4 regions of the Paenibacillus glufosinatiresistens genome follow, and region 4 is predicted to be linked to each of the others. Evidence: predicted binding sites of a transcription regulator. Region 4 holds the regulator's gene; each other region holds the start of a gene.
What was found. The regulator Rex, encoded in region 4, represses fermentation and respiration genes when NADH is low (regulators of the CRP and FNR family bind a similar motif). The targets are predictions, from matches to a motif close to TTGTGAAATATTTCACAA.

Region 1 (8,174 bases), on a different contig from region 4:
GCCGGTGTCCAAGCGAAGAGCGGGACGGCAGCTACGACAGATAAGGAGCGTGCGGCCGATGGCAACCGGGAATAAAGAAGTGCTGGTGGACGTCAGCGGGTTGAAGAAGCATTTTGTTGCCGAACGCGGACTCTTCGGCCGCCGGGAGAGCGTGCTGAAGGCCGTCGACGGCGTCAGCTTCCAGATCCGGCGCGGCGAGACGTTCGGGCTGGTCGGAGAGTCGGGGAGCGGCAAGTCAACGGTCGGCCGCTGCCTGCTGCGGCTGTACGATTACACCGCAGGCGAGGTGCGGTTCGGCGGCCAGCCCATCGGCGGGCTGGGAGAGAAGGCGCTGAAGCCGTTCCGGCGGCGGATTCAGTCGATTTTTCAGGATCCGTATTCGTCGCTGAACCCCGGGCTGAATGTGCTGGAGCTGATCGCGGAGCCGATGAAGATTCACGGCCTGTACCGGCCCGGCAAGAGCCGGGAGGAAGTGGTGGCGCTGCTGGAGAAGGTCGGCCTCAAGAGCGAGCATCTGTACCGGTATCCGCATGAATTCAGCGGCGGCCAGCGGCAGCGCATCTCGATTGCCCGCGCCCTGTCGGTGCGGCCGGAGTTCGTCGTCTGCGACGAGCCGATCTCGGCGCTCGACGTATCCGTGCAGGCCCAGGTCGTCAACATGCTGGAGGATCTCCAGCAAGAGCTTGGCCTGACCTACCTGTTCATCGCGCATGATCTGTCGATGGTCCGGCATATTTCGGACCGGATCGGCGTCATGTATGCGGGCCGGCTGGTCGAGGTGGCGGACAGCGATGAGCTGTACGACAATCCGCAGCATCCGTATACGCGGGCGCTGCTGTCGTCCATGCTGGAGCCCGATCCGACCGGCAGCGGCGAGCGGGTGCTGTTCGACCGCCGCGCGCTGTGGTTCGAGGCGGGGGAGGGCGGCGAGCTTCGCGAGGTTGCGCCGGGCCATTGGGTGGCGGACTACCGCCAATAAGGCAAGAGAATCGGCGGCGGCCTGCCGCGAAGGAGGAGAAGAGAATGACGGAGAGCATCGGGAACGGAAGAAGCGGAGCGGCTGCCGGGACGGAGGGCCCGGTCAAGCTGTCGCAGTGGGACGCGCTGCTGCTGGAGTCGTTGCGCAGCCGGGGCTGGAGCAGCGAAGAGCTGATTGCGCGGGTGCGCGAAGGAAATCTTCCCGCAGACGACAGCGAGTTCGAGTTCGACTACCGGCGGCTGACGGAGCTGGAAGCCGAGAATCCGGAGGCGTACCGCCGGGCGGTCGTCTCGGGCTACCGCATCAAGTACAACACGATCCGGGGCATCCGCAGCTGGATTCAGGTCGCGCTCGGCCGGGAGCCGGAACTGGAGCTTGAAGAAGGCAAGGAAGCGGTCCGGGCCCGGCTGACCGCCGCCCAGGCGCAGCGGCTGGAGGAGGTTCTCTCTCCGGGCTGGCGGATGGACAGCGGCCTAAAGGCCGGAGCGGCTGCGGAGGAAGCGGTCGGGGTGACAATTGTCCCGGAGCGGCCGGAGTAACCGGATAAACGGAGTATTCGGTGGAACCGAAAGCGATAAGGATACCCCTTGGAAGCCGAGCCGGCAACGGCTCATCAGGCGGACAGGGGGTATATTTGTATAGAGGGAAATACATCTGGAGGTCTTCGTTCATTGAAATGATTTCCCGTACGTTATATCCTTGAAGACAAGAACGTTAATGGACAGGGAGACTTTGGAAATGGATAAAGAGGCGGATTTACAGCGCGAGCTTGAGCATCTGCGGGGCGCGCTCGGATATGATTTCATGGCGATTGCGCTTCCGGAGCCCGCCGAGGAGCAGTTCGTCATTAAATGGAGATATGCCGCCGGCAATCTCAATGAACGCTATCGGCGAATCGTACTGCAGACCGGCAAGGGAGTGGCGGGCATCGTCTTCAAGACGGGCAAGCCGATGTGGCTGCCGTCCGTGCAGGAGGCGATCAGCGACGAGAACCTGTTCCACTATCCCATCATCAATCTGGAGAAGCTCAAGAGCCTGGCGGCTGTTCCGCTGTGGAACGACGCCCGCGTGGCGGGCGTCCTGCTGGGCGGCTTCCGCGAACCTGAGCGGGTCACCGAGAGCCATCTGGAGGAAATGCTGAAATGGGCCAAGAAAGGTATCGGAGACTTCAACGGAAAGGAATGGATGTCCAATTGACGGCCAAGGTGGATGCGGATACGCTGAACCGGCTGACGGGCCTGCTGTTCGCGAACAGCCGGGAAGCGATCATACTGGTTGACGGCTCGGGCGGAATTGTGGCGATGAACCGGGCCGCGGAGGAAATCATGGGACCTGCGGTAACGCAGGAGCTTCACCGGCTTCAGGAGCGGGCCATCTGTGAAGCTTGCCGGGGCTATACAAGCGAGACCGAGCTGCGCACCTGCGCCGATTGCTACCTGAACGCGCCGGATACGTCGAACTTCAGTTCTTTCCAGGTGTTTCTGGAGACCGGGGGAAAAGGTCCCGAGCCGTATACGGCTTCCTTTCAGCTGATAGATCCTGAACGGGGCATCCGGGCCTTCATGCTGCGCAACCAGACCCGGCAGTATCAGGCGCAGGAGACGTATTACCGGAACAAAATGATCAAGCATGTGCTGGAGGCCCAGGAGAACGAGCGCCGCCGGATTTCCCGGGAGCTGCACGACAGCGTCGCCCAGGAACTGATGAGCGCGATGGTCGATCTGCGTGTGCTGAAATATATGACCCAGGACCAGAGTCTGATCGGCAAAATGCAGCAGACGGAGGCCGTCCTGACCCGTCTGCTCGGAGATATCCGGAACTTGTCGGTGGAGCTTCGCCCCGCAACGCTGGATGACTTCGGCCTGGAGGCGGCCTTCCGCTCGCACTTCAAGCGCCTGGAAGAGAATTACGGCTTCGGCGTCGAATTCGTCTCCGAGCTGCCTTGCCGCCGGTACCCGAGCGAGATCGAGACCGTGATCTACCGCGTCTGCCAAGAGGCGGTGCTGAATGCGATGAAGTATGCGCAGGTCGACGAGGTGCGCGTCACGCTGACCGAGAACGAAGGACGCCTTCGGCTCACGGTCTCCGATGACGGGGCGGGCATGACGCCCGGCGCGGAGCCGTCGGGGACGGGGCTTGGCCTGTACGGCATGCGCGAGCGGACGGAGCTGGTCGGCGGCAGCTTCACCCTGGATTCGCGCCAGGGGCGCGGAACGACGATTACAGCCGAAGTTCCGGCCGCCGGAGATTGCCTATGAAGATTGTAATCGCGGATGACCACGCCATTGTGCGGAGCGGATTTACAATGATTCTGAACTTTCAGCCCGATATGGAAGTGATCGGGACGGCGGCGGACGGAGCCGAAGCCTATGCGGCTGTGGCGAAGCTGCGCCCCGACATCCTGGTAATGGATGTCAGCATGCCGCCCGGCGAGAGCGGGCTGGTGGCGACAGGGAAGATCAAGGCCGATTTTCCCGAGACCCGGATTCTGATACTCACCATGCACGATGATGAGGAATACCTGTTCCATGTGCTCAAGAACGGAGCGTCCGGCTATGTGCTCAAGAGTGCGCCCGACGAGGAGTTGCTGCTCGCGATCCGGACCATCTACGAAGGCGGCACCTACATCCATCCGAAGATGGCCAATTCACTGGTGCGCGAGCTGTTCAGCCGGACCGAGACTTCCGGAAGCGCCGGGGATGATACGTTCGAGCAGCTGTCGGTGCGGGAGCTGGAGGTTCTGCCGCTGATTGCCAAGGGCTACGGCAACAAGGAGATCGCCGAGAAGCTGTTCATTTCCGTCAAGACGGTAGAGGCCCACAAAGCCAAGATCATGGGCAAGCTGAATCTCAAAAGCCGTCCGGAGCTCGTCGAGTATGCGCTCAAGAAGAAGCTATTGGACCGCTGACGGAGAACGGATTTGTACATTCTGCAACAAATTTATGGATATTGTGCGGCGGATGAAGGACTTCAACCGCTCGAACCAAGCGCCTGTTGTGCGGAACAGGCGCTTTTTGGCGTCCGCTTAGAGGGGGATAGGGACCCTTAAGGGTTTTTTGCCCCGACAAATAGAAGTTTCCCTAATAGGATCGGCTGCCGGAAAGTGGTACCTTGAAAACAAGAGAAGAAAGTGAAAAAGTTCACAACCTTACATGATATGTTAGCTAACAAGCAGGAGGGGAACCAAGTGGAAAAAGAACGTCTGGTACTCGTCGGAAACGGTATGGCAGGGGTTAGAACCCTGGAAGAGATCCTCGATCGAGATCCCGCGAAATATAAAGTGACAGTGATTGGTGAAGAAGCTTACACGAACTACAACCGGATTATGCTCTCCAATGTGCTCCAGAACAAAATGACGGTCGAGGAGATTATCACGCATCCCCGCGAATGGTATGAAGAGCATGGAATCGAACTGATCCACCATGATCCGGCGGTCGATATGAATACCGCGGACAAGACCGTTGTGACGGCAAGCGGCCGCACCGTTCCTTATGATCTGTGCATTCTGGCGACAGGCTCGCGTTCGTTCATTCTGCCGATTGAAGGATCGAATCTGCCGGGCGTCCTCGGCTTCCGCACCATCGACGATACGGTGGCGATGCTGGAGATGGCGAAGCAGTACAAGAAGGCCGCGGTGATCGGCGGCGGTCTGCTCGGTCTGGAAGCGGCCAAGGGGCTGGTCGATCAGGGTATGGACGTTACCGTTATTCACCTGGAGAAATGGCTGATGGAAGTACAGCTCAACGAACCGGCCGGCAACCTGCTCAAGCGCGATCTGGAGAAGCAGGGCCTGAAGTTCCTGATGCAGAAGAAGACCGTCCGCATTACCGGCGACACCCGCGTAACGGGACTGGAATTCAGCGACGGCACCACGCTCAAAGCCGATCTCGTCGTCATGGCGGCCGGCATCCGGCCGGAGACGGCGCTGGCGCGCAAGGCGGGTCTGGAAGTAGAACGCGGCATTGTCGTTGACGACTATCTCGCTACGAGTGCTCCGAGCGTCTACGCCGTCGGCGAATGCGCGCAGCACCGCAGCCGGGTCTATGGCCTCGTCGCCCCGCTGTTCGAGCAAGGGCGTGTGCTTGCGGACGCGCTGACGATGGGCAAGGGAGCGCCTTACCAGGGCAGCACGACGTACACGTCGCTGAAGGTATCGGGCTGTGACCTGTTCTCGGCGGGCATCATCCGCGAGGAAGAGGACGTGCAGGCGATTGAAGCGCTGGACGGATTGGCCGGAAGCTACAAGAAGATTTTTGTCAAGGATAACCAGGTTGTGGGCATTGTTCTCTACGGAGATACCAGCGAAGAGAACCGCTACCTCAAGATGCTGACCCAGAAGCAGGATATCTCGGGACTCACTTCCGTCTCGCTTCTCTCGGCCGGCGGCTGCTGCGGCGGCGGGGCATCTGCGGACAGCGTTGTGGACTGGGCGGATGAAGAGACGGTCTGTGGCTGCAACGGGGTCACCAAGGGAACCATCGTGAACGCCATCCAGACCAAAGGGCTGACTTCGGTAGCCGAAGTAACCAAGGCGACCAAGGCCGGCGGCTCCTGCGGCAAGTGCAAGGGCATGATCGACGAGCTGCTTACAGCCGTGATCGGCAAGGATAAGGTGGTAGCGAAGAACGGCATCTGCGGCTGCACGGATTTGAGCCGGGATGAGATCGTTCTGAAGATTCATGAAATGGGCCTGATGACTACGCGCGAAGTGTATGAGAAGCTCCAGTTCCGCAATCCGGAAGGCTGCTCGAAGTGCCGCCCGGCGATCAACTTCTATCTGAACGTCGCCTTCCCGGATGACCATCTGGACGAGAAGGAATCCCGCTTCGTCAACGAACGGATGCACGGCAACATTCAGAACGACGGCACGTTCTCGGTCATTCCGAGAATGCGCGGCGGCAAGACAACTCCGGAGCAGCTTAAGAAAATTGCGGAAGTTGCGGCGAAATACGATGTGCCGCTCGTCAAGATCACGGGCAGCCAGCGCATCGGCCTCTACGGCGTGAAGAAAGAGGATCTGCCGGAAATGTGGGAAGAACTCGACATGGATTCCGCATCGGCATACGCCAAGGCGGTCCGTTCGGTCAAGACCTGCGTCGGCGCGAACTTCTGCCGCTTCGGCACCCAGGACTCGATGGGGCTCGGCATCAAGCTGGAAGAGCGTTATGAATACATCGACACGCCGCACAAGTTCAAGATGGGCGTATCGGCCTGCCCGCGGAGCTGCGTGGAGACGGGCGTGAAGGATTTCGGCGTCATCGGCGTCGAGAACGGCTTCCAGATCTATATCGGCGGCAACGGCGGTACGGAAGTCAAGGAAGGCAAGCTGCTGACGACGGTGGAGACGGAGCAGGAAGTAATTGATATCTGCGGCGCCATGCTGCAATACTACCGCAAGACCGGCATTTACGCCGAGCGGACGGCTCCGTGGCTGGAACGCCTGGGCTTCGAGCAGGTGAAATCGGTTCTGCTGGACCCCGAGCAGCGCAAAACGCTGCTGGAAGAGCTGGACCGTTCGACGGAAGGCAAACGCCGCAATCCTTGGAATGAAGTCGTCCGCAGTGAAGCGGTTCGCAACGAACTGTACACAGTAGAAAGGGTGTAAGCGATGGGACTGGAACAAGCAAGCGCAGTGCAGGAGAAGATTCGTGTCGTTCGGGCGGAGCAGCTGCTGCCCCGCATTGGCCGCTCTTTCCGGATCAAGGATGAAGAGATCGCGGTATTCCGTCTCTCCGACGGAACCATTAAGGCCGTCGGCAACAAGGGCCCCAACAAGCTGGGGCCGCTGGCGGAAGGCACTGTATCGGGAGAGTATGTATTCTGCCCGGTCCGCGACTGCCGGGTATCCCTGATTGACGGCCGGGTGCAGGAGCCGGACGAGGGCAGCGTGCCCACTTATGCAACGACCGTCGAGGACGGAGAAGTCTTTATCTGGGTATAGGAGGAGTTCGTGATGGATTATGTAAAACCGGGTGAGGTGCTGGCTTCCATGCTGGAAGCCGGCCAGACGAAGGCTGAAATGTCATGGAGCCGGCAGTTGATCCGGGGACTGGTTGCCGGCCTTATCCTGGCCTGCGCCACGACGCTCGCTTATACGGCGGCCGGGCAGACCGGGATTCCGCTGGTCGGCGCCCTGCTGTTCCCGGTCGGCTTCGTCATGATCGTGCTGCTCGGGCAGGATCTCGTTACCGGGAATTTTGCTCTGATTCCGATGGCGGCGCTCGAGCGCCGGACGACGACGGCCAAGATGCTGGGCAATTTCTTCTGGGTAATTGTCGGCCATCTGATCGGCTGCGCCGCCTACGCGGCGCTGTACAGCCTGACGATCTCGAAGATGGGCAACGACATGTCGAATCCGCTCATTCAGACCGTCATCTCGGCTGCCGAAGCCAAGACGACCGCCTACAAGGCCATGGGCGGGGACGGCTGGACGCTGGCGTTCATCAAGGCAATCCTGTGCAACTGGATGGTTACGCTGGGCGTGCTGCTGTCGATGACCTCCAAGTCCACCGCCGGCAAAATCATGGCCATGTGGCTTCCGATCCTGACCTTCTTCGCCCAGGGCTTCGAGCACACCGTCGTCAACTTCTTCGTCATCCCGGCCGGCATGATGCTGGGCGCGAACGTCAGCTTCGGCGACTGGTGGATCTGGAACGGCATTCCGGTGCTGCTCGGCAACTTCGTCGGCGGCGTGCTGCTGACAGGCCTGCTGTTCTACTTCTCGCAGCAGCGTCTGCGCGACGGACGGAAGGCTTATGAAGCCTCCCGGACGGCAGCAAGAGCGGCAGCGCCTGCTGGAATGGCTCCCGCCAAGACCGGTACGGAAGCATGAGAGGCGGGGCGATTGCCATCGTCGGCGCCGGCCCCGGAGATCCCGAACTGATTACGCTCAAGGCGCTTCGCCGGATTGAGGCGGCCGATGTCATTCTGTACGACCGGCTGGTCAGCGGCGAACTGTTGGATTACGCCCGTGAAGGAGCGCTGCGCATCTACTGCGGCAAGGCTCCCGGACGGCACGCGATGACCCAGGAGAACATTCAGCGGGTCATGCTGGAGCATGCCTTGGCCGGAAGCCGGGTCGTCCGCCTGAAAGGCGGCGATCCTTACGTCTTCGGCAGAGGCGGCGAGGAAGCGATCGCGGCGGCGCAGCAGGGCATTCCGTATGAGGTGATTCCCGGCATTACGTCGTCCATCG
Region 2 (8,174 bases), 190 kb from region 4:
CTGTTCCATTGCCCGGACGGCTACGAGCAGGGCAAGCGTGGAATCGAGACCGCCGGAAATGCCGATGACGGCCTGCTTCGTTCCGATATGGCGGATGCGCTTCATGAGGCCCGAGGTCTGAATGGCGAGAATCTCTTGGCAGCGTTCATTCCGCAGTTCCGGATTGCCCGGCACAAAAGGATTCGGCACCACGCGGCGCTCCAGCTTGCGGGGCTCGGCATTCCGGACGGACGGATCGGCGAACCCGATCTCGCGGTAATCTCCGCTGCCGTACCCGCCGCGGAAGGTCCCCATGATGATCCGGGAGAAGTGGATGCGCGAAATATCCAGATCGGCTACGGTCAGACGGCTCTCATGGGTAAAACGGTCCGATTCGGCCAGCATCTGGCCGTTCTCGGCAATCAGGGAATGACCGCCGAAGACGACGTCGGTGGTCGATTCGCCCGTGTTGCTGGCGGCATAGACATAGCCCGCCACGCAGGAAGCGGACTGGCTGGCCACCAGCTGCCGCCGGTAGTCCGCCTTCCCGACCAGCTCATTGCTGGCGGACGGGTTGAAGACCATGACGGCGCCGGCCTGGGCCAACCGGCTGCTCGGCGGAATCGGCACCCAGAGGTCTTCGCAGATTTCCACGCCGAAGACCAGATTGGCCTCATTCTCGCAGACGAACAGCAGATCCGCGCCGATCGGAATCCGGCGGCCGCCGATCAGCAGCTCGGAGGCTTCCAGCTCTTCCGCACCGGCGAACCAGCGTGGCTCGTAGAATTCGCTGTAGCCGGGTATGCAGGTCTTCGGCACGACCCCGAGGATTGAGCCGTTCTGGAGCACGGCAGCGCTGTTGAACAGGCGGCCGCGGATTTCAAGCGGGAGTCCGACAACCACGATCATGGACTTGCCTGCGGTTGCCTCGGCAATCCGCACCAGCGAATCCTTGGCGGAGTCAAGCAGTCTCCGCTGCATGAACAGATCCCCGCAGGAATAGCCGGTGATGCAGAGCTCCGGAAAGACCAGGTATTCGACCTGGCGGGCTTCGGCCTGGTCTATGACTTCCAGAATGTGTGCGGTGTTGAACTCGCAGTCGGCGACCCGCATTTCAGGCGATGCGGCGGCGACTCGGGAGAAATCGTAATTATGCATGGTTCACCAGTCCTCTTCTTCATAGTCCGCAGATTAAGATGGTCGGTCTTTTGACGCTTTATCCAATTTAGCATAAATCAAAGGCTCTTTTCTATTCTTAGTACCCCGTTAAGGAGGGGAAATAACCGGACAAAAAAAGGGCGCCCGATAAGGGCGCCGGATTTTTTGAAACGGTCCGTTTCACTGAGGTGAGTAGGGGGTAATAACCGAAAGAACTAGATGCGGCAAATTTCGTTGGGACAAAGTTCACAGTGGCAGATATCCTGGAGCATCCCAAGGTCTTTGATGACAATCATGCCGTTCTCATACTCGACGGCGTCCTTCTTGCGGAGGTCGCTGAGCATCCGGTTCACACTTTCGCGCGTGGCTCCGATCATGTTGGAGAGATCCGTATGCGTGATCTTTTTGTTGATCAGAATGGAGTCGCCGTTCTTCTCGCCGTAAGTGTTGCCGAGGCGAATAAGCGTGGAGCAGAGCGCTCCCGGTTTGCCGTACATCATCAGATCGCGGAACTTGGTCTGCGTCAACCGGTGATGAATGCCCATCCACTTCATAAAGTCGATGGCAAAATCGCAATGCTGGCAGATCAGAATTTCCAGATCCTTATGCTCAATCACCCCGACTTCGCTTTCTTCAATCACTTCGGCCGTGAAGCTGTGCTTGGTGCTGAAGAAGGGATCGGCCTGGCCTACCATATCGCCGGTCTGGTACATATACAGAATAAGTTCCTTGCCTTCGTCGGTTGACTTGGTCAGCTTGACGCGCCCCCGCTTGATATAGAATAGCTTATCGGAATAATCGCCTTCCCAGAACAGGTGAGAGCCTTCCGGTACAACGCGTTCTTTCATGGTAACCAGCAGCCGATTGAAGTTCTGTTCGGAGAAACAGTTGGTGTTTCCGTGGGCTTCGATAACATTATAATGGTCGTTCATAATCGACATCCCCTTTATTCCCTCAGTTTTTCAGTAAATTTTAAATTAATTATACATGAAATTCCTCATAATGGGTGACAAAAGACACGGAAAAAGTGTCGATTTTTCAACATTGTGATTATTTTCACTAATGCAGGGCGCGGTGACCGGCCATTCTGTCGAGTTGAATCTCCCCCGCCAACGCATGAACAGGATTTTGTCTTCTATATAAGGGTGCAAAATCAAGGTGGCCGAAAGACGATGCAGCCACGGATGAGAGGAATGCCTGGGAACCGGGAGCGTACTATGGAACACCCCGATAAGGTACGCTGGAGAAGGGCCGAGCCGGAAGAGTTATCATACGTTGCCGTTGCAGAGGAAGAAGTAAACGTATCGGAAACTAAAATGTAAGCGCTTTGAAAAGAAAGCAAAAAAATTTTATACTTTGTGAAAGATTTCACTATACAAGACGGAGAAGCTGTGTTATGATCAATGTGTAGAGAGAAACAACCACAAATTTACAGGAGGACGAGAGACATGGCAGTTAAGAATGAAGTGGCCGCCCAAGTAAAGCAGCCTACCGCTGAAGAGTATATTCAGACTTTGGTAGATAAAGCGTTGGTGGCGCAGGAAGCCTACATGAACCTGGATCAAGAGCAAGTCGACAAGATCGTACATGCTATGGCACTGGCCGGGCTCGACAAGCACATGTATCTGGCGAAACTGGCGGTTGAAGAAACGGGACGCGGCGTATACGAAGACAAAATCACAAAGAACATCTTTGCAACGGAATATATCTGGCACGGCATCAAGTACGACAAGACAGTAGGCGTTATTGAAGATAACCCTTACGACAGCTTCCAGAAGATTGCCGAGCCGGTCGGCATTGTAATGGGTATCACACCGGTAACCAACCCTACATCCACCACGATGTTCAAGGCGTTGATTGCAGCTAAGACACGTAATCCTATTATATTCGGTTTCCACCCGTCGGCGCAAGAGTGCAGCGCGGCAGCAGCGAAGATCCTGCATGACGCAGCAGTAGCGGCCGGCGCCCCTGAGAACTGTATCCAATGGATCGAAATGCCGACCATGGATAAGACCAACGCCCTGATGAACAACAAGGACGTTGCGCTGATTCTGGCAACTGGCGGTTCGGCAATGGTCAAGGCCGCTTACAGCTGCGGCAAACCGGCTCTCGGCGTAGGCCCCGGCAACGTTCCGGCCTTCATTGAGAAGAGCGCCGACATCGACCAGGCGGTTACCGACATTATCCTGTCCAAGACATTCGACAACGGCATGATCTGCGCATCCGAGCAGGCTGTTATTATTGAAGAAGCTATTTTCGACCAAGTGAAGAAGAAGATGATTGCGAACGGCTGCTACTTCGTGAACAAGGAAGAAGCTGCCAAGCTGACAAGCGGCGCAATGATCGCCGAGAAATGTGCCGTTAACCCGGCTATCGTCGGTCAATCCGCTGTCAAGATCGCCGAAATGTGCGGCATCCAGGTTCCGGCCGGAACGAAGATTCTCGTAGCCGAACTGGAAGGCGTAGGACCGAAATTCCCGCTGTCCGCCGAGAAGCTGAGCCCGGTACTGGCTTGCTACAAAGTCAAGAATGCCGATCAGGGTATTGAGCGTGCGGCACAGATCGTTGAATTCGGAGGCATGGGCCACAGCTCCGCGATCCACTCCAACAACGAAGAAGTAATCATGAAGTTCTCCCACCGTCTGCAGACCGGACGTATTCTCGTGAACTCGCCATCGACACACGGTGCCATCGGCGACATCTATAACACGAACATCGCTTCGCTGACCCTGGGCTGCGGATCTTACGGACGCAACTCCGTATCGCAGAACGTTACTGCCATCAACCTGATCAACGTGAAAAGGGTGAATCGTCGTACCGTGAATATGCAATGGTTTAAAGTACCGGACAAAATCTACTTTGAAAAAGGCGCCACTCAATATCTCGCCAAAATGCCTGACATTACCCGTGTAGCAATCATCACTGACCCGATGATGGTTAAACTGGGCTATGTAGAAAGAGTAGAACATTATCTCCGTCAGCGGCAGACTCCGGTTGCCATCGAAGTGTTCTCCGAAGTTGAACCGGATCCTTCGACGACAACGGTTGAGAAGGGAACTGCCATGATGAACCGGTTCCAGCCGGACTGCATCATCGCACTGGGCGGAGGTTCGCCGATGGACGCTGCCAAGGGCATGTGGCTGTTCTACGAATACCCGAACGAAGATTTCAACAACCTGAAGCAGAAGTTCATGGATATCCGCAAACGCGTCTACAAGTATCCTAAGCTCGGCGTTAAGGCGAAATTCGTAGCTATTCCGACGACTTCGGGTACAGGTTCGGAAGTAACTTCCTTCGCAGTTATTACCGACAAGACTGGCGGAGGCAACACCAAGTATCCGCTGGCTGACTATGAGCTTACACCAGACGTAGCCATCATTGATCCGGAGTTCGTATACAGCCTGCCGAAGAACGCCGTTGCCGATACCGGTATGGACGTTCTGACACACGCCATCGAAGCTTACGTATCCGTAATGGCCAGCGACTACACGGACGGTCTGGCTATCAAAGCCATCCAGCTCGTATTCGCCAATCTGGAGAAATCGGCTCTGACCGGTGACCGCGTAGCCCGCGAGAAGATGCACAACGCTTCGACCCTGGCCGGTATGGCATTCGCGAACGCATTCCTGGGCATCAACCACAGCTTGGCTCATAAGTGGGGCGGCCAGTACCACACCGCTCACGGCCGTACCAATGCCATCCTGATGCCGCATGTTATCCGCTACAATGCGAAGAAACCGACGAAGTTCGCTTCGTTCCCGAAATACAACCACTTCGTGGCCGACGAACGGTATGCCGAAATCGCCCGTATCCTGGGACTGCCGGCCCGTACAACGGAAGAAGGCGTAACAAGCCTGATCAACGCCATCCGCGAAATGAACAAGAAGCTCGGCATTGAAGAGTCGTTCCAGGCTCTGGGCTTTGATGCAGCAGACTTTGAATCGCGTGTAGATTACCTGGCTGACCGCGCATTTGAAGACCAATGCACGACTGCAAATCCGAAGCTGCCGCTTGTTAGCGAACTGGCTGACGTATACCGCAATGCCTTCTACGGAAGATTCGAGAACTAAACTGACACACTGATTGGCGCCTTCGGGCGCCAATTCCATTGGGACCCAAAAAGGCGTGATAAATATCACTAAAAATCGCATAATAGTGATATTTATCACAGTCTTCACTGGGAAAGTAAACTAAAATGTTTATATAAGGTCCCGATTGGAAAAGTTATTGTGAAATTTGTTACAACGTGGGATCGCGAGACACGGGATTTTCCTTCAAGCCCGCGTACTCTACAAATCATATAAATATATGGAGGGATTTAGCATGTCGGTGATTGAAAAAGAAGTACAGGATGTCAAACCGGGCTGGCGCGGTTTTGTCAAAGGAAAATGGTCCAAGAAAGTTAACGTTAACGATTTCATCGCAGCGAACATCAAGCCGTACCATGGCGACGAAGCTTTCCTCGCAGGCGCGACTGAGAATACAAAGGAACTGTGGAAGATTATTTCCCAGCTGAGCAAGGAAGAAAGAGAAAGAGGCGGCGTATGGGATGTGGACCTCAACACGGTATCCACGATTACTTCCCACAAGCCGGGCTACATCGACAAGGACAAGGAACAGATCGTAGGCGTTCAGACGGACGCTCCGTTCAGACGTTCCATCCAGCCGTTCGGCGGCATCAAGATGATGATCGACGCTACCAAGGCCTATGGCTTTGAACTTCCGAGCAGCATTGTCGACATGTTCACGAATATCCGCAAAACGCATAACCAAGGCGTATTTGATGCATATACAAGCGAGATGAGAGCCGTCCGCAAAGCCGGCATCATTACCGGTCTTCCGGATGCTTACGGCCGCGGCCGCATTATCGGCGACTATCGCCGCGTGGCTCTGTACGGAATTGATTTCCTTATTAAAGACAAGAAGCAGGAACTGCTTAACCTTGAAGTGGATTCCATGACGGAGAGCGTTATTCGTCTCCGCGAAGAACTGTCCGAGCAGATTCGCGCTCTGGGCGAACTGAAAGAAATGGCGGCTATGCACGGCTTCGATATCTCCAAGCCGGCTACTAACGCCAAGGAAGCCTTCCAATGGGTATACTTCGGCTATCTGGCAGCCATCAAGGAACAGAACGGCGCCGCTATGTCTCTGGGCCGCGTATCTTCCTTCCTGGACATTTATGTACAACGTGATGTAGAAGAAGGCACACTGACAGAAGAACAGGCTCAGGAACTGGTTGACCATTTCGTAATGAAGCTTCGGATCGTCAAGTTCCTTCGTACTCCTGATTACAACGATCTGTTCAGCGGCGACCCGACTTGGGTTACGGAATCGATCGGCGGGATGTCGGTTGACGGTACAACTCGCGTAACGAAGAACAGCTTCCGCTTCCTGCACACGCTGTACAACCTGGGCCCGGCTCCGGAACCGAACCTGACAGTCCTCTGGTCCGAACAGCTGCCTGAAGCGTTCAAGAAATATTGCGCCAAGGTATCCATCGAAACAAGCGCTATTCAGTATGAGAACGATGATCTGATGCGTCCGATCTACGGCGACGACTATGGTATCGCCTGCTGTGTATCCGCAATGCGGATCGGCAAGCAGATGCAGTTCTTCGGCGCACGCGCCAACCTGGCCAAAGCGCTGCTGTACGCAATCAACGGCGGTGTGGATGAGAAGTCCGGCGCTCAGGTAGGTCCTGAATATCCGCGCATCACTTCCGACGTGCTGGATTACGAAGAAGTCATGAAACGCTTCAAGCCGATGATGGAATGGCTGGCTAAGACTTACGTCAATACACTCAACGTGATCCACTACATGCATGACAAGTATTCCTACGAACGCATCGAGATGGCGCTGCATGACCGCGATATCCTTCGTACAATGGCTTGCGGTATCGCCGGTCTGTCGGTTGCTACCGACTCCCTGAGCGCAATCAAGTACGCGAAGGTGAGACCGATCCGCAACGAAGAAGGCATTGCCATCGACTTCGAAACCGAAGGCGAGTTCCCTTGCTACGGCAACAATGACGATGCCGTTGACAGCATCGCCGTTGAACTGGTTGAGTCCTTCATGGGCATGATCCGCAAGCACCAGACTTACCGTGATTCCCTGCCGACTCAATCGGTGCTGACAATCACTTCCAACGTCGTATATGGCAAGAAGACCGGTACGACTCCTGACGGACGCAAGAAGGGCGAACCATTCGCACCGGGCGCGAACCCGATGCACGGCCGCGACAAGAAGGGTGCTCTTGCCTCGCTGAGCTCCGTTGCCAAGCTGCCGTATGAAGACAGCCTGGACGGCATCTCCAACACCTTCTCGATCGTTCCGAAGGCGCTGGGCAAGGATGACGAATCCTGCAAGGCCAACCTGGTAGCGATGATGGACGGATACTTCCACAGCAAAGGACATCACCTGAACGTCAACGTGTTCAACCGCGAACAGCTGATGGACGCCATGGACCATCCGGAGAACTACCCGCAGCTGACTGTCCGTGTATCGGGTTATGCAGTTAACTTCATCAAGCTGACCCGCGAACAACAGCTGGATGTTATCAACCGTACTTTCCACGGCCAGATGTAAGAAGACGTTCGGCCATTCATAGAATGAACCAAGAGGATACCGCCCTTGCAGGCAAGGGCGGTAAAGTCTTGTTGTGATTTGGTTAAAATTTTAGATATCAGCAGCGAATTGTCCAGAAAGGATGACCTCCGATGATTAAAGGCCGTATTCATTCGCTTGAAACCTTTGGTACCGTTGACGGACCCGGAATCCGTTTTGTCCTGTTCATGCAGGGTTGTCTCCTGAAATGCCAATACTGCCACAACCCGGATACCTGGGGTCTGGATGAAGGAAGAGAAGTAACCCTCGATGAGATGGTCAAGGAAATTGAACCATATATTCACTATTACAAATCTTCCGGCGGCGGTCTGACCGTATCCGGGGGCGAACCGACGCTGCAGGCGAAGTTCGTCGAGCAGCTCTTCCGCGAAGTCAAGAAGCGCTGGAACCTGCATACCACCCTGGACAGCAAC
Region 3 (8,174 bases), on a different contig from region 4:
GGTTATAGTTAGCCCGGACATACCTGACAGAGCCATCAGATGCCTTATAGACCACATGTCCATAATCATCCTGATCGATATAGAAGGATGCATTAGCAGCTGACAATTCGGAGCTTCCGGCCTTGAACCAGACGCTGTCATCCGGGCTTTTGCCGACAATCTTGAGATTCTTGCCGTCCCGGACCAGCAGCCATTCGTAACCGTCCGATGTATAATCAATCTTCTTCTGGTTGAAGCTTCCCAGAGCATCGGCATTGGCCGTCGTACTGCTCCAAGTCTGATCGGGAAGAACGTACTTCAATGTCAGAGAAGGATAGTCGCTCTGGGCGGTTGTATTGGAAGACACGTACTTCTTGACATTCGGGGCGGCCGCATTGTCGGCATGAAGCTCAATCCCGTAGTTCGGGTATAAGCCGTTCAGCCACTCTTCCGCCAGATCTTTAATCGCAAAGATCTGCTGCCCCTCGCCGTAGACCGGCGCACTGGCATAAGGATGTCCATCGGCATCCGGTGCATAGGCCGGCTGGGTATTCCAGGTCACTGCGCTCTCATCCCACGCGCTTGTAATCCGTTGCAATTCTACATTGGTGTAGGCATTATATTGATACTCTGCCGTCTGATTCAGGATCAGATAGGCCTCCAGAACTTGATACTCGCCTGCCGGAATCTGGCTGAGATCAAATTTCAGCAAAGTGCGGAACTGGTTGCCGTTCGTATCCTTACCTGTATATAGCCTAGGCTCGGAGCCATAATTGCGGTCCGGTTCATGGGCGTTTACCGTGGTATCCATCATGTTGTTGTTAACCCCGGTTAAGCGAATGGTCGGGTCAATGCGAACCGGATAGGCCAGGCCGCTAAGATCAGGGCGGAGATCCAGAAAGGTTTTTCCGCTTTCCGTACGTATGGTCTGGGATACTTCCCGATAGACGCCCTTGGCATCGATCAGCCAAGCGGGATCAATTTGCAGATTCCCCCATTTCAGGTCTTTCCCCAGTCCAGAGGTTACTTCATAGGTGAAGGAGGAAGGCGCGCTTGCGGATTCGAGCACAATGGTTTCTTTGAGCCCGCTCGGAATCAGCTGCAGGTCCACATAGGTTGCCGACCAGGCAGACGCATAGCGAATATAAGCACCCCCATTTTCATCCTTCTGGCGGACAGCATGGCTCGGATTGGCTCCTACGGGCACAAAGCTCAACCTGCTTTCTCCCTTGCCGATCTCATAGCCTTGCTTGAACTGCTTGCCAATCCGGATGTCGAACGGCACCTGAAGAGCGCGGAAGGCGTCTTTCGTCAGCTTCTGAAGATTGGGAGCCGTCCGCAGCTTGCCGCTGCCGTCCTTTAAGACGGGAGCCGGCACTTCAGGAAGCGCATCTTTGGACCACGGCACCTCCTGGGTCGCCGTCAATTCATTCTCGTCGGCGATCGACAGTGAAATGTCCTGCCAGTTGCCCTCTTGGTCCTGATAATGCAGAGGCTCGCTGCTTACAACCGTTTCATAGGTGTCTTTGCCAAGGAGGTAGGTCTTGGTGTTGAGGGTGCGCTTGTCTTTGAGCTCAAGCGATGAAGAGGGTTTATCAGGCGTTGGAGCTTTAAGATATACGGAGGAAGTAACGGATGATTTGGAATCGGCGTTCTGACTGTTTCTAAGCAAGGCATCCGGCTTGGAAGCAAGAGCTTCCGAAGTCGGCGGCAGTGAAGGCCGCGGCTCATCAAGAGACGATCCGGAAGTATACCCGGCCCGGCCTCCATATCCGGCCCCCCATACCGGAGTCGTTAAAACGAACGCCAGAACGAGCAAAATCAGGACTGTCGAATAGGCCTTTTTCTTACGATGCATGCTGTGCATTCCCCCCAAGTTAGAATAAATACCAAAAACCTGCCAAACGCTAGGTTTATACACAGATATATCTAATTCAAAACAATTTCGACAAAACTTCTGTTTTCATGTTAAAACGCCTATAAAATGAAATAAAAAAGCCTCCTATCGTTCGTATAAGCGAACGATAGGAGGCGAAGTTCAACCGTTTATCTATTCCGTTCTCCGGAGAATCCAAGAATTGAATCTTAAGATCGGGCCAAATCTATCTAAAGAGAGATTTACGGTATAGAAAGGTCGAGTTCCGCGTGGGTCTTTGGAACAGGAACGGATAACAGGCAAGAGTCCGGGCACTCAGGAAAAGCCCTCTCACGCCCGCCCCATCCACTCGCCAAAATCCCGGCGGATGCCTTCGGACAGCGCCGTCAAGGCGGCCAGCTCTTCCAGACCGGACGGATCGCGCCGGCCGACTTCCATCGCCCGGAGCACGCGGCGGACGGTGACGCCGCCCTCCCCCCGGGCGACCTTGACGATTGCCGAGTTCGCGGCAATCTCGCCTTCGCGCAACACGCGGAAGTAGAAGCCGCTGTACCCGGTCTCGAGCACCCGGGCCGGGAACTCGGCAGGCCCGTGCTTCAGCGACAGCTTGAAGCACGGATAGCGCGGCTGGCTGACCTGAAGCAGCGCGGTGCCGACTTCGTACAGGTCGCCGATGCACACCTCGGTCTCCAGCAGACCCTCGGTCGTTACGTTCTCGCCGAACGCCGCGCTGCCCGGCGGCCGGCCGAGCCATGAGGCCCAGTAGGCATAATGCTCCGAAGGATAGGCGCAGACCGCCTTGTCGGGTCCCCCGTGGTGGACAAGGTCGCCCTGACCGTCGCCCGTGATGCCATGAAACGCCACCCGCAGCGGCCCTTCCACCGGCTGCTTGTAGATTCCGGTCTCCACCGGCTTGCCCCGGTACTCCACCGGCGCCGGCTGGCCGACGCTAAGCTGGATCACTCTCATTGCTGTCCCGCCTTCCTCTCTTGGTTCGGTCCGCTCTCCAGACGGTAAGCCAGGAACACTTCGTCCACATAGCGTCCCTTCAGATAAAACTCCTCGCGGAGGCGGCCCTCTTCCTCAAAGCCGCATTTGGCATAGAACCGCAGAGCCGGCTCATTGCTCGACAATACCCGCAGGCGAAGCTTGCGAATCCGCCGCTCGGCGGCAAGCTCCTTCATCGCGTCCATCAGAGCGGTCCCGAAGCCGCGGTTCCGCAGCTCCGGATGGACGGCGATATGGATTTCGTAGACATGCCGGTTGCTGGCCGTTCCGCTGGGACAGCCGAAGCCGAGGTATCCGCAGATTCTTCCCCGGTCCACGGCGACAAGCTGCGAACCCGGAGGCGCATGGAAGCGAAAATCCTCCGGCGACTGCCATACCAGCGGCGCAGGAGCGGTCGAATCGTTCCAGACGGCATGGTCAATGCCGATCAGCTCCCGGGCATCGCGGAATTCGGACAGCCGGATGCCGGCGGTTAGCGGTTCAGGCAATCCTGGACGTTGACGCATCATGAGTATTCTCTACCTGCCTCTCTTTATGCTGCTTCTACCAAAATCCCCGGGGAAGCAGCCGGGCCTCCCCTTGGCATTCATCCTTATCCGGACGTCCGTTCCGATCCGGCCGCCACCCTGCGGCTCCCCCGCAGCCCCCGATTTACCCAGGCATGGAGAGCAAAGAATCCGACCGACAGCACCGCCATCGCGCAGGCCAGCCACGCTGTCGGCGCGAGTCCGCCTTCATCGTACAGACTGCCCATGAAGAGCGGTCCAAGCACCCGGCCGACCGCCCCAATCCCGCCGCTGAGCCCGAGATAGAACGGCGCGCCCTGGTCGGCGCGTTCCGAGATAAAGGCCGGCATCGCGGGAGAGATCAGCATCTCGCCAAGCGTCGCCAGCACCATGGCCAGCAGCAGTCCCGGATAGGTCGGAATCGTCAGGATGACGACATAGCCGGACAGATAGAAGACGGCGCTGGCCGTCATCTGCGCAGTCGAGGTCGAAGCGCAGAGACGCTTGATCAGGCTGACCAGCGGCTGGGCAACGAAGATCAATACGCCGTTGAGCGTCCACAGCAGACCGTAAGCCCGCTTCGGCCAGCCCTCCGATATAATGAAGGGAGAGACGCCCGTGTTCCAGATCGAGTTGCCGACCAGAAGGAACAAGGAGCCCAGCGACATATACAGATAGAGCCGGGTGTTGCCCATCAGCGTCCAGGTCGAGGCGGTACGCGGCTTCGTCTGCGGACGCGGTTCATCTGCCGGTGCCTCCGGCTCCGCCGAACCCGGACCGATCCGCCGCAGGTAGAAGAAGAAGAATGCGGCGAAGGCAGCCGTGGTCACCCCGTTCAGCGCAAAGCTTGCCAGATAGGACACATCGGCGAGGAAGCCGCTGAGCGCCGTTCCGATGGCCACGCCGATATTGTTGGCGACATAGATCGTATTGAACAGCTCCGCCCGGCGGCGCGGAAAGCGAAAGCCGATAAAGGCTTGAATCGCCGGCATCGACAGCCCGTTGAACAAGCCGAACAGCCCCATCGCGCCGACCATGAGCGCCCAATGGCCGCTGACCGCCGGAATGGAGAACAGCGACAGGGCGGTCAGCGACAGGGCGCCGACGATCAGCCGGTTCACGCCAAGCTTATGATACAGCGAACCGCCGAGAAGCTGGCCGAAGATTCCGCCAAGCGATTGAATCAGAATAATGAACCCGGCGTCTTTCATGCTCCGGCCGAGTTCGTCGAAGACATACATGCTGACCAGCGGCCACATCAGCGAGCTGCCGACGGCGCTGATCAGGCTGGCGAGCAGAAACAGCTTGATCTCTTTAGGATAGTCATTCAGAAACTTCATTTGGCTGGTGTCCCCTATTGGTTGGTCTGTCATTCTCAATCTATCCAGTATTGCTTGATCGGAAGAAGAGGGCAAGCCTTTACATTGACGCTGTGAAGCAGTACATCCCATTCATTGTATAATCGCCCGGCTTATGAAGCAAAGACTTCTAAATTTGCTGTGAACCTCATGTTTCAGCCAAGACTTGCCAGGGTAATAAGGAATGAAGCAAACCCTTTCATAGTCGCCGTAACCCTACCGGTTTCGTTCCCCCGAGCCGGCTGAGTTCGGCGATTTTTTTGCGGGTTCATATTCTTCCGGTATGCCAAAAAGCTCTATCCCGAATCCCGGGATAGAGCCGTATGTCCATTTCGCCTCTCCTTGAATCCGAGGGATTAGGCGTGCTTCTTGACGCTCGCCGGCGCCGAGCCTTCTACCGGCTGCAGCGTTGCACCGTCCTTGCGCAGATAGGCGTTCCAGTAGGCCGCCGCTACGAAGATGGCCCCGCCTGTCAGGTTGCCGAGCCACACCGGCGCGAAGTTGCCGAAGTATTCGCCCCAGGAATAATGGCCCTCGAAGATGGCCGCCGGAATCAGGAACATGTTGGCAACAACGTGCTGGAATCCGATGGCGACGAACGCCATGGTCGGGAACCAGATGCCAAGGATTTTGCCGCTGAAGTTATCGGCGCCGTAAGAGAGCCAGACCGCCAGCGCTACCAGCCAGTTACAGCCGATGCCGGATACAAATGCCTGAAGGAACGTGGCGTCCAGCTTATGGCCCGCCATATCGACGACTTTGTCCAGATAGACGCCATCCGAGGTCAGGCCGACGACATGGCCGAAGAAATAAGCGACGAACAGTGCGCCGGCCAGATTGGCCAGCGTAATCAGCACGAGATTCTTGACGACTTCCAAGAGTGAGATCTTGCGGGACATCCAGGCCAGCGGCACGGCCATCATATTGCCGGTCAGCAGCTCGCCGCCTGCGAGCAGAACCAGGATCAGACCGACCGGGAATACAGAGGCTCCGATGAAATTCGCAATCGAGCCCCATTCCTTCGGCGCGCCTGCAATGACCCGGATATCGAGCAGGAAGCCCAGCGCAATGAACGCGCCGCCGAGAAAGCCGAGAATCAGGACGGTCAGGAGCGGATTATGCGCCTTCTTGATGCCGTTCTCAACCGTCACTTCCGCAATTTGCTGCGGTTTGTTGTAAGCCATCGTACTATCCCCTTCTATAATTACTTAAAATTTTTCCTTTTATGCCTTCTGCCTCATTTTAACCCGGAGCCTCATACAATAACGTGATAAATATCACGTTCAGAAAGAGTAAGTGAAAATTTTCACCAACACGTCAAAAAAGCACAGCGCCTGCCCGCACATGCCCCGCTTCGCCTTGTTCCGATCTGCCTTCTTCTCGGCTCGGAGCACCTCCGTCAACGCTCCGTCCGGGCACGACGCCATAACAAAAGGCCGTCCGGCAGGTGCCGGACGGCTGTGGTTAATCGTCACTTCTCTCGCTTATTTCGTTCCGACAAGCTCTTTGGTCTCGGTCTTCGCGCCCGTCTTGGGCAGCGCCTGCAGCCCGGCCGTGTTCAAGAAGTTCCACGGCTTGTTGTAATGCGGCTGGAAGAAGAAGTCGATGAAGGCGAGCTGGTCTACGGTCATTCCGTTCTGGATGCAGACGGACACGGTATTGATCGACTGCGTCAGATCCATCTTCGACATGATCTGGGCTCCGAGAATGCGGCGCGTGGACCGCTCGAACACGACCTTGAGCTGCACCTGCTCATGCGTCGGCATGAACTCGGGCCGGTAGTTGTCGGTAATCATCACGGCTTCGGCGTCGATGCCTTCCGCCTTGGCGGCATCTTCCGTAAGGCCGGTGCCGGCAATGTTGTCCTCGTAAATCTTGATGCCCGATGTTCCTTGAGTGCCCATATAAGGAATGGTCTCCGCAACAAGGTTGCGGGCAACCAGCGTACCCATCCGGACAGCGTTGGTCGCAAGCGGGATATAGGCGCTTTTGCCGGTCGGGTTGTAATGGATGGCGCAGCTGTCGCCGGCGGCGAACACATCGGGAGCGCTGGTCCGCATGAATTTATCGACAAGGATTGCACCGTTCGGCAGCATTTCGACCTGGCCTTTCAACAGCTCCGTATTTGGGCGGAAGCCGATGCAGAGAATAACCAGATCGCTCTCGTAGCGTCCCTTGTCGGTCAGGACGGTCGTCACTTTGCCGTCCTTGCCTTCAAATCCCGTCACTTTCTCGCCCAGCGCAAGCTTGATGCCGTGATCGCTCAGGCTCTGCTCAATCGGGCCGGTGAACTCGGCGTCCAGGTATTTGCTCAGAATCCGCTCTTCGGCGTCAACCAGCGTCACTTCCTTGCCGTTCATCTGGAAGGCTTCAACCAGCTCAACGCCGATATATCCGGCGCCGACTACCGTGATTCGTCTGACGCTCTGCGCTTTTTCAATAATCGTATTGGAATGGTTAAAGTTCTTGGAGAGCAGAATGTTGTCCAGCTCCATCCCCGGCAGCTTCGGCACAATCGGCCACGAGCCGGTTGTGACAATCAGCTTGTCGTAGGTATCGCCGAATTCTTCCCCGGTCACCAGGTTCTTGGCGCGAAGCGTCTTGGCCTTCGTATCGACCATCGTGACTTCATGCCGCATCTTGGTCTTTACGCCAAGCTCGGCCAGCTTCTCCGGCGAAGAGTAGAACAGCCCCTGCGGGTCCTGAACGACGCCCCCGACGTAGAGCGCGATGCCGCAGGACAGGAATGAAATATTATCATTGCGTTCGTAGACCGTGATCTCCGCTTCCGGGTAGAGCTGTGCTGTATTGACAATTGCCGCGGTGCCGGCATGGGTACATCCGATAACTGCTACTTTCATGATTTCTTCCTCCTCCAAAGGGTTGTTTCGTGTCTGATGTGATATTTTTCACTTTATGCACTTATTATATTGTGACATATATCACAAAGCAACTGTTTTTGTGCTTGTTTTCACAATGTTCACATTTACGCAAGAAATCTGCAAGCTGCGGAACCCTTAGAGAAACGACCTGAAGGATAGCGTTCCCCGAACGGCCGCCAATTATGAAGAAGCACAAAAAGCCCCGCAGCGCGCGACGCGCCGCAGGACTTCCCGATTGCTGCTGATGCAGAAATTGCCGCTTCTCCTAAGACAGACCGGCGATCCGCCCGTTCTCATCCACATGCACGGCTTCCGCCGCCGGCTTGGCCGGAAGACCGGGCATCGTTACGATGCTGCCGGTAATGACTACGGCGAATCCGGCCCCAAGCGACAGCGTAATATCGCGAACCTGGACCGTGAATCCTTCGGGAGCCCCGAGCAGACGGGGCTGATCCGAGAACGAATACGGCGTCTTCGCCATGCAGACCTGCAGCTTGTTCAGTCCAAGCCGCTCGATCATGGCCAGGCTGCGTTTGGCCGCCGGACTGAAGGCCACCGAGGACCC
Region 4 (8,174 bases):
AATATGGCTCGGACATACCTGGTCAAGCTGGTTGAATACCGCTTTCTTGGCTTCCAGGTCTTCCGTAATCGTCTCGATTACCATGTCGCAGGCGCTGAGCTCCGCGAAGTGGATTACCTTCTGGATGCGGCCGAGAATCAGTTTCTTCTCCGCCTGGGTAATGGCCCATTTCTCAAGCTGCTTGTCGAGGCTGGTCTCAATCATGCTGTACGAGTATTCCAGCCGCTCCGGCGTCTTCTCCACGAGAAGAACATCCAGGCCCTTGGCCGCCAGCATTTCGGCGATGCCCTGGCCCATGGTTCCTCCGCCGATGACGCCGATCTTTTTAAAATTCATAAAAAAGCCTCCATCCTTTCGGTATCTCTTTATATAATACCCTGAGTGAGCCGACATAATAGCACACACTCCGACATATAATAATATCTTAGCATGCCTGAAAAGTAAAAAAAAATAACCGGCATAAAGATTTATGCCGGCAACCGAACGCTGTCACGAAATTGACAACGAAATTGCTCTCCGGAGAGAACTTCTTCCTTCATAAGAATATCCAGGGAATATTCGAATACCGGACGCTTACTCTCCAGCAGATTCCGGGTCCGCGCGGTGAGCTCGTCCAGGATCTTGCTGTTCTCTCTCATCAGCTCTTCCGTCGTCACCATATCCAGCTTGGCAATGCCAAGCGACGTCAGACCGGACTTCATCATCATCTCCACAATGTTCAGAGCCTGGTCAAAATCTCCCCGCGAGCCCGTGCTCCGCCCGCCGTAGAACATTTCTTCCGCGGCCGCGCCGCCGAGCGCGATCATGATCTGCTCTTCCAGGTATTCCTTCGTGTAGAGATACTGCTCCTGCTGCGGGTTATGACGCACATAACCGAGCGCCTGTCCGCGCGGAGTCAGCGTAACTTGGCTCACACTGCCGGGACGGAGCACTTCTGCCATAATGGCATGGCCGAGTTCATGGATGGCTACCCGCTTCTTCTCTTCCTGGTTGGTCTCGCGGTCGGTCTTCTCGCCCATCATGACCTTGTCGATAGCCATCGCCAGATGGCGGTGTTCAACCTGGGTCAGATTCTCGCGCATCATATAGATGGCGGCTTCATTCATGACGCTCTCGAGCTGGGCGCCCGAGAAGTTGTAGGCTTCTTCCGCGATCTTGTCGAGATTCACACCGGAATGCAGCGGTTTGTTCTTCGCATGCAGCTCCAGAATGGAGCGGCGTCCCTTCTTGTCCGGCAGATCGACCTGAATGTGGCGGTCAAAACGTCCCGGACGAAGCAGCGCGCTGTCCAGCATTTCCTTGCGGTTGGTCGCGGCAATCAGCAGGATGCGCGGCGTATCGGAATTATAAATCCCGTCCATTTCGGTGAGCAGCTGGTTCAGCGTCTGATCGTACTCGCGCTGCTGCCCGCCTTCGCGCTTGCCTCCGATGACATCAATTTCATCAATAAAAATAATGGCGCTCTGCTTGTTCTCCTTGGAGGCCCGGGTCCGGGCTTCCTTGAACAGGTCGCGGATGCGGCCCGCACCGACGCCCACATACATTTCAACGAACTCACTGCCCGACGCGGCAACGAACACGGAATTCGTATAATGGGCCGCGGCCTTCGCCATCAGCGTTTTGCCCGTTCCGGGAGGCCCTGTCAGCAGAATGCCCTTGAGCGGGCGAATCCCGAACTTGCTGATCTCTTCATGCCGAATCAGAAAATCAAGCGCTTCGCGCAGCTCCTGCTTCGCGTTGTCCTGTCCGCCGATCTCCTCGAACGTCAGCTTCGAAGGGCCGTTCTTCTTGCGTTTCTTCTCGGCGCTTGCGCCTACGGCAAGCCCGCCCCGCATCTGTGTAATGAGGAGCAGCGCTCCGATCATTCCGGCGGCCACCAGGACGGGAATAATATTAAGTCCCATAAAAGCGAGAAAAATCACCAGCACCGGCACAAAGCCGATCAACGCTTCCTTCATCCATTTAGGCATTGGTCCAAACCCCCATTGTATCGGATTCGCGCGGCAGAATCACAAATTTGCTCTCGGTGCCGTTCCACAGGCTGACATAGACATTGCGGTCATCGATATCCGTCTCTACCGTGATGCCCTTGTACTGACCGGACAGTTCTTCCAGCGTCTGCGGGATCAATGTGTACTTGCGGCTCTCCATGGCTTCGGCGACGCTGAACATCGCCTTGTCCCAGTATTCATCCAGCTGTTTGCCGGAATGCTGCTCGACATCGAGCTTCAGCGTCCGGCTTCCGATTTCGGACTTGCCTTCGCTGTTGATATATTGAACCAGGTCGCGAAGTTTCGTTCCCGGCTGCAAATCGAGTTTCAAAAGTACCTCATGGCGGTTAATAGTAATGTGGGATGACTTCACTCCCTCATAGCGGTCAACGATGCGCTGGAGCGGTTCCTGAACGGCATAGTGGCGATACAGAAACCATCCGCCGAACAGTACGGCTACCGACAAGAGCGACGTCAGCAGAATGGGGACAATACGCAGCTTCACAGGTTACGTCCTCCTTTAATGAATGTGAAAAGAAAAGGCCCCGGGTACATGCCGAGACTCGTCCGAAGCGGCATGTGTTTTGTCATGCCCTAATACAACAAGTAGTATATCATAGGTGTATATACGCGGCGAAATATAATTGTGAATATATTTAAAATTTTTTATTTCCAATTTCGCCTTTTTCTTATATCGGAAGCAAGAGCCGCAGCGATTAGCGCTGCGGCTCTTGAATTTGAAATCTCTTCTTCTGTCAGAATGATATACCGATCTATCTATAGATCGTATATCGCGATTTACCGATTCGGGAGCGCGTACGGTTCGCCGATCGGCTCTCCGTCCGCAAAGCGATAGAACTGATAATAATAGCGGCCCTCCATTTTGTAGAACGCCTGCCATACATATTCCCCGTAGTAGACGCCCGGCAAGAGACGGCGGATATCCGCACGCGGAAGCGCCGAAGCGATCTTGGAGCTCATTTCGCCTCTGGACAAGCCGGAGGACGCATCCTCCGTATGTACCGGCTCCCCGGAAGGCTTCCCCTGCTCCGTGAACTTCACCCATACCAGCTTGCGCTTGCCGTTCTTGTCGTCTCCGGTCACGACCCAGTAGATCGAGTCGGCGTCCCAGACCGATTTGTCGCTGCGGACGACCTTCGTCAGCCCCGCCGAGGAGCGGGCCGCATTTTCGGCCAGACGCTGCTCCTTCCGCTGGTCGTTCAGCACGTAAGCATAAAAAGCATATAGAGCTGCGGCCAGCAGGATCAGGACGACAATCCCCAGCGTGACCCATTTGCGCTTCGTTCTCAAGCTGCCAGCCTCCTTGCCCTACCGGTTCAGCAAGCCTTCAAAGGCTTCCTGGGCCTCGCGGCGGATTCGTTCTTCGTCCAGCGTCAGGCATTCGCCGTTCTTAACCAGCTGCTTGCCGTCCACCCACACATGCGCAACATCCTTGGCTGACGCCGAATAGACGGCGTGGGACAGCAGATCGCTGTGCGGCAGCAGATGCGGCTGGTCGATATCAATGGCAATGAAGTCCGCTTTCATCCCGGGAGCCAGACGGCCTACGCGCTCCAGGAACAGCGAAGCGGCTCCGTACTCGGTGGCCATCTTCAGCGCTTCCGCAGCGGGAACGGCCGTCGGGTCGCCGCTGACACCCTTGTGGATCAGCGCCGCCAGACGCATTTCCTCGAACATATCCAGGTTGTTGTTGCTTGCCGCTCCGTCCGTACCGAGCGATACCGGCACTCCGGCCTTCAGCAGTTCGGGAACGCGGGCAATTCCGCTTGCAAGCTTAAGGTTGCTGCCCGGATTATGCGAGACGCCGACCCGGTGGCGGGCAAGAATCCCGATCTCCTCGTCGGTCAGGTGCACGCCGTGCGCGACAAGCGACGGGCGGGTGAACATGCCGAGCTTCTCCAGATGCGCAACCGGGCGCAGGCCGTATTCCGTGACGTTCTGCTCCACTTCGGCGCGCGTCTCCGACATGTGCGTGTGCATCGGCAGATCCAGATCATGCGCCGCCTGCACGAACTTCTCGATAAAGGCCGGAGGGCACGTATACGGAGAATGCGGAGACATCATGGCCGTAATCCGTCCATCGGCCCGGCCGTGCCAGTTGCGAGCAAATGCCACCGCTTCGGCCAGCTTCTCGCGCTGAACCTCTTCCGGACACAGTCCGATGGCGCCGCGCATCAGCACGGCCCGGATGCCGGACTCTTCGGCCGCCTCGGCCACCCGGTCCATATGATCGTACATATCGAGGAAGGTGGTAGTACCGCCCTTGAGCATCTCCAGGATGGACAGCGCGGTTCCCCGGTAGACATCCTCTCCGGTGAACTTGGCTTCCATCGGCCACATCTTCTCCTGAAGCCACGTCTGCAGAACCATATCGTCGCCATAGCCGCGAAGCAGCGACATCGCCGCATGTCCGTGCGTATTCACGAGACCCGGCAGGAACAGCAGCCGGCTGCCGTCCATGCGCTCTACGCCCTCTTCGGGCGCAGGAGCCTCCTCGCTGATGGATACGATGATATCGTCCTCTACCGTCATGTATCCTTGGAGGACGGGTCTGTCCGCTCCGGGTACGGCAAAATAACCGCCAGCTATCACCCATTTATTGCTCATTCGGCTCTTCTTCCTTTCCGTCCTGGAGATAATAGGCCAGACTCTGCAGGTCGGTTGTGAAATCCGCCGCATGCACCCGCACATAAGGGGGAGTCTTCAGGATCACCGGCGCGAAGTTCAGAATTGCTTCGATACCGGCTTCAATCAGCAGGTCCGCGACGTTCTGCGCCTCCTGGTCGGGAACCGTGATGATCCCGATGCGGATCCCCTGGCTCCGGACCGTCTCCTGCAGCTCGCTCATCGGCTGAACGGTCAGGGAATGGATCTTCTGTCCCACTTTGGGCTCGTAGGCGTCGAATACGGCGGTAATCTTCATCGTATCCTTCAGATACGCATTATAGTTCGACAGCGCATGGCCGAGATTGCCGGCTCCGACCAGCGCCACGTTGATCGGCTGGTCAAGCTTCAGAATATGGCGGATTTTCTCGATCAGATACGGAACGTCATACCCGATGCCCTTGCGGCCGAAATCGCCGAAATAGGCCAGATCCTTGCGGATCTGGGCAGGGTTGAGGTCCAGCTTCTGACCGAGCTCCTGGGAGGAGACGGTGGAAATTTCACGCTTGTTGAGATCATTGAGGAAGCGCAAATACACAGGTAGCCTGCGCACGACCGCTTCCGAAATTTTGTCCGATTTCATCTGGCGTTCCTCCTAAACAAAGTACAAGCGGTTCCTTGCATCTATACCTAAAGCGCGGCTGGTCCCATAATTCTAGGAACCGCCGCCCTCTTGAAGCCACTCTTCAATCCGGGGCACCATCTGGCGGGTCGTCATATGCTCCATCTTCGGCCCCGGAAGCGAATACAGGAAGTATTTCCCATAATAAGATTCAATTACTCTGGTATCATATACAATAACAATGCCCTTATCCCGGTTCGTTCGCACCAGCCGGCCGAAGCCCTGCTTGAAGCGGATGACCGCCTGCGGAACCGACAGCTTCATGAACGGATTCTTCTTCTGCGCCTGCAAAAGCTCGGATTTGGCTTCCACCAGCGGATGATTCGGCGGCTGGAAAGGTAGCCGGACAATCGCCAGGCAGGTCAGCGCCTCGCCCGGGATGTCCACGCCTTCCCAGAAGCTGCTGGTTCCCAGCAGCACGGTTCTTGCATTCTCCTGGAAGCGCCGGATCAGCTTCGTTCGGCTGCCTCCTTCGATGCCCTGCCCCAGCACGGCGATATCGGAGGCGGCCAGGGCATCGCGCAGCGGTTCATAGACTTGGCGCAGCATCCGGTAAGAGGTGAACAGAACCAGCATGCGTCCGCCCGTGGCGGCCGCGGCTTCGGAGAGCGACTGAACCAGCTTCTCCACGAATACCGCATCGCCGACACTGCCCTTCACACTCGGAAAATCGCGCGGGATCACCAGCAGCGCCTGCTCCCGGTAACGGAACGGCGAGGGAAGCTGCGCAGTCAGCAGCCGGTCCTGTTCCGCCGCAGCCCCAAGCCCCAGATTGTCAATCATGTACTGAAAAGATTTATCCACGGTAAGCGTCGCGGAAGTCAGCACAATCGCTTTCTTCTTGTCGAAGAACAGCTCTTTGAGCTGTCCGCTGACATCGACGGGAACGGCGTACATCTGAAGCGATTTGGCGCGGTATTGGCCGCTTGCCTCCAGCCAGTAGACCGTCTTCTCGTCATCCAGCGCCATAAAGAAACGAACCTGCTCCCGGATCGCGGCCAGATCCTTGAACAGCCCGCCGACATCGGTCACCAGGTTGTCCGCCGAGGATTGGCCCTCCTGCTCGCGCATTTCCGTAATCATGCGGTCTCCCTTGCGCACCGCTTCGCCGAGCGCAAGATGGAACGCATCCGCAAGCGTAACGAGCTCCTCCCAGCCCTTCGGCCGTCTGCCGGGCTGAAGCCGCAGCACAAGCTGGCCGGCCTCGCTCGCGGAAGCGTCCGACTGCGACGGCATCAGCGCGAACAGCCGCTCGCTGAGCTGGTCCCAGTTCTCCTTCACCGTCAGCAGATCGGGATAGATGCTGTCGATGGCAGCGGTCCATTCGGAGGCCTGTTCGCTTCCGGCGGACTGGAGCGTCTGCCGCAGCGCAGGGAGCTGGCCGTTGCGGCTGTCCTTATACAGCCGAAGCAGGGTATGTGCAAGAGTGAAATGCTTCATGTGCATGCCCAAATGCTTCCCGGCTACGTCCTCCAGATGGTGCGCCTCGTCGATGACGAGATGCTCATAGGACGGCAGAAGCTGATGTCCCGCCTTCACGTCCGCGAACAGCTTGGAGTGGTTCGTAACGACCACGTCGGCATTTCCCGCCTCGTGCTTGGCACGGTGATAATAGCATTTGCGGAAGAAGGGGCAGGACCGCCCCTGGCAGGAATCGGTATCGCTGGCCACCGTCTCCCAGAAGTCGCCGCCCCGTCCGCCCAGGTTCAGCTCTTCGTCGTCGCCGGTCTCCGTCCGCGTCAGCCAGACGAGCATCTGGGCGGCAATCAGCGCATCTTCGCGGGGACCCGCAAGGTTCTGATTGATCCGCTGCTCGAACTTGCGCAGACAGAGATAGTGCCCTCTGCCCTTGAAGATGGCGGCCTTGAACGGAAACGGCACGGCTTCGGTCAGCAGCGGAAGGTCGCGTTCCCGGAGCTGGTCCTGAAGATTGATGGTATGTGTGCTGACCATAACCTTCTCACGGTTCCGGACACTGTGGTAGATGGCGGGAAGCAGATAACCGAGCGACTTGCCTGTTCCTGTTCCGGCTTCGATCAGCAGATGCTTCTCCTCTGCGAACGAACGATGGACCTCGCCGAACATCAGGTCCTGGGCCTCACGGCTCTCATAGCCCGGAAGGATCGTCTGCAGCCGCATCTTCACATTCTCCAGAAAGGACTCGAAGGTCTCGTCTTCCAGCGGATTCAAATGGCTGTCCGCCCGCGGAGGCTCAAGCTCGGCCCAGTCCGATACGCGGAGCGCCAGCTGGCGGAAATGGTTCATCCCGTCTTCGGGCTGGAACGTCTGGCGTTCCCGCTCCTGAAGGAGACCGTCGAAATACCAGCCCAGATCGCTGTCCTCCGAAGAGAAGAGGTCTGCAATTCGCTGCATGGTCAACAGCGGCAGGTCTTCCAGCTCCTCCAGACAACGCAAAAATACGAGCGCGGTCGCCAGCGCATCGCTGTCGGCCTGGTGAGGGCGCTCATGCTTCAGGCCGAACTGGGCGGTTACCGCTCCGAGCTGGTAGGAAGTCAGGGAAGGATAGCTGATGCGCAGGAAATCGATCGTATCCAGAATCCGGCCCTGAAAAGGCAGGTATCCGCAGCGATCGAGCGCATTTTGAAGAAAATGGAAGTCGAAGGCGACATTGTGGCCCACGAGCACGACATCGTCGAGCATCGGCACAAGTTCCATCATCATCTCTTCCAGTTCGGGGGCGTTCTCGACATCGCGGTCTGTGATGCCGGTAAGTCCGGTAATAAAAGCGGGAATCGGTCCTCCGGGCTTGACGTAGGAACCGTATACCCGGGAAATTGACCGGTCTTCTTCTATAATGGCAAGTCCGACCTGGATAATTTCACCCACGGACTGGGTTCCCGTTGTTTCAAAATCAA

Region 1: nirB (nitrite reductase large subunit NirB) is a predicted target of Rex. The motif match lies at 4,108-4,125, and genes of this name have one in related genera.
Region 2: adhE (bifunctional acetaldehyde-CoA/alcohol dehydrogenase) is a predicted target of Rex. The motif match lies at 2,494-2,511, and genes of this name have one in related genera.
Region 3: RBI05_RS18630 (formate/nitrite transporter family protein) is a predicted target of Rex. The motif match lies at 6,022-6,039, and genes of this name have one in related genera.

What each region holds. Positions count from the first base shown of each region.
Region 1 covers NZ_JAVFHT010000030.1:558-8,731, reverse strand. The annotation lists gene RBI05_RS18705 (ABC transporter ATP-binding protein) at 1-75, shown strand, start outside; gene RBI05_RS18700 (ABC transporter ATP-binding protein) at 59-979, shown strand; gene RBI05_RS18695 (hypothetical protein) at 1,024-1,518, shown strand; gene RBI05_RS18690 (GAF domain-containing protein) at 1,718-2,176, shown strand; gene RBI05_RS18685 (sensor histidine kinase) at 2,173-3,237, shown strand; gene RBI05_RS18680 (response regulator) at 3,234-3,887, shown strand; gene nirB (nitrite reductase large subunit NirB) at 4,167-6,584, shown strand; gene RBI05_RS18670 (nitrite reductase (NAD(P)H) small subunit) at 6,588-6,920, shown strand; gene RBI05_RS18665 (formate/nitrite transporter family protein) at 6,933-7,811, shown strand; gene cobA (uroporphyrinogen-III C-methyltransferase) at 7,808-8,174, shown strand, end outside.
Region 2 covers NZ_JAVFHT010000002.1:206,625-214,798, reverse strand. The annotation lists gene RBI05_RS04035 (NAD(+) synthase) at 1-1,137, opposite strand, end outside; gene RBI05_RS04030 (Crp/Fnr family transcriptional regulator) at 1,353-2,069, opposite strand; gene adhE (bifunctional acetaldehyde-CoA/alcohol dehydrogenase) at 2,586-5,207, shown strand; gene pflB (formate C-acetyltransferase) at 5,461-7,722, shown strand; gene pflA (pyruvate formate-lyase-activating protein) at 7,854-8,174, shown strand, end outside.
Region 3 covers NZ_JAVFHT010000029.1:14,158-22,331, forward strand. The annotation lists gene RBI05_RS18610 (DNRLRE domain-containing protein) at 1-1,837, opposite strand, end outside; gene RBI05_RS18615 (MOSC domain-containing protein) at 2,186-2,824, opposite strand; gene RBI05_RS18620 (GNAT family N-acetyltransferase) at 2,821-3,372, opposite strand; gene RBI05_RS18625 (MFS transporter) at 3,456-4,709, opposite strand; gene RBI05_RS18630 (formate/nitrite transporter family protein) at 5,084-5,911, opposite strand; gene RBI05_RS18635 (FAD-dependent oxidoreductase) at 6,212-7,588, opposite strand; gene RBI05_RS18640 (formate--tetrahydrofolate ligase) at 7,875-8,174, opposite strand, start outside.
Region 4 covers NZ_JAVFHT010000002.1:20,083-28,256, forward strand. The annotation lists gene RBI05_RS03065 (3-hydroxyacyl-CoA dehydrogenase family protein) at 1-336, opposite strand, end outside; gene RBI05_RS03070 (AAA family ATPase) at 468-1,970, opposite strand; gene RBI05_RS03075 (hypothetical protein) at 1,963-2,496, opposite strand; gene RBI05_RS03080 (cell wall elongation regulator TseB-like domain-containing protein) at 2,790-3,302, opposite strand; gene RBI05_RS03085 (amidohydrolase) at 3,321-4,619, opposite strand; gene RBI05_RS03090 (redox-sensing transcriptional repressor Rex) at 4,609-5,259, opposite strand; gene dinG (ATP-dependent DNA helicase DinG) at 5,332-8,174, opposite strand, start outside.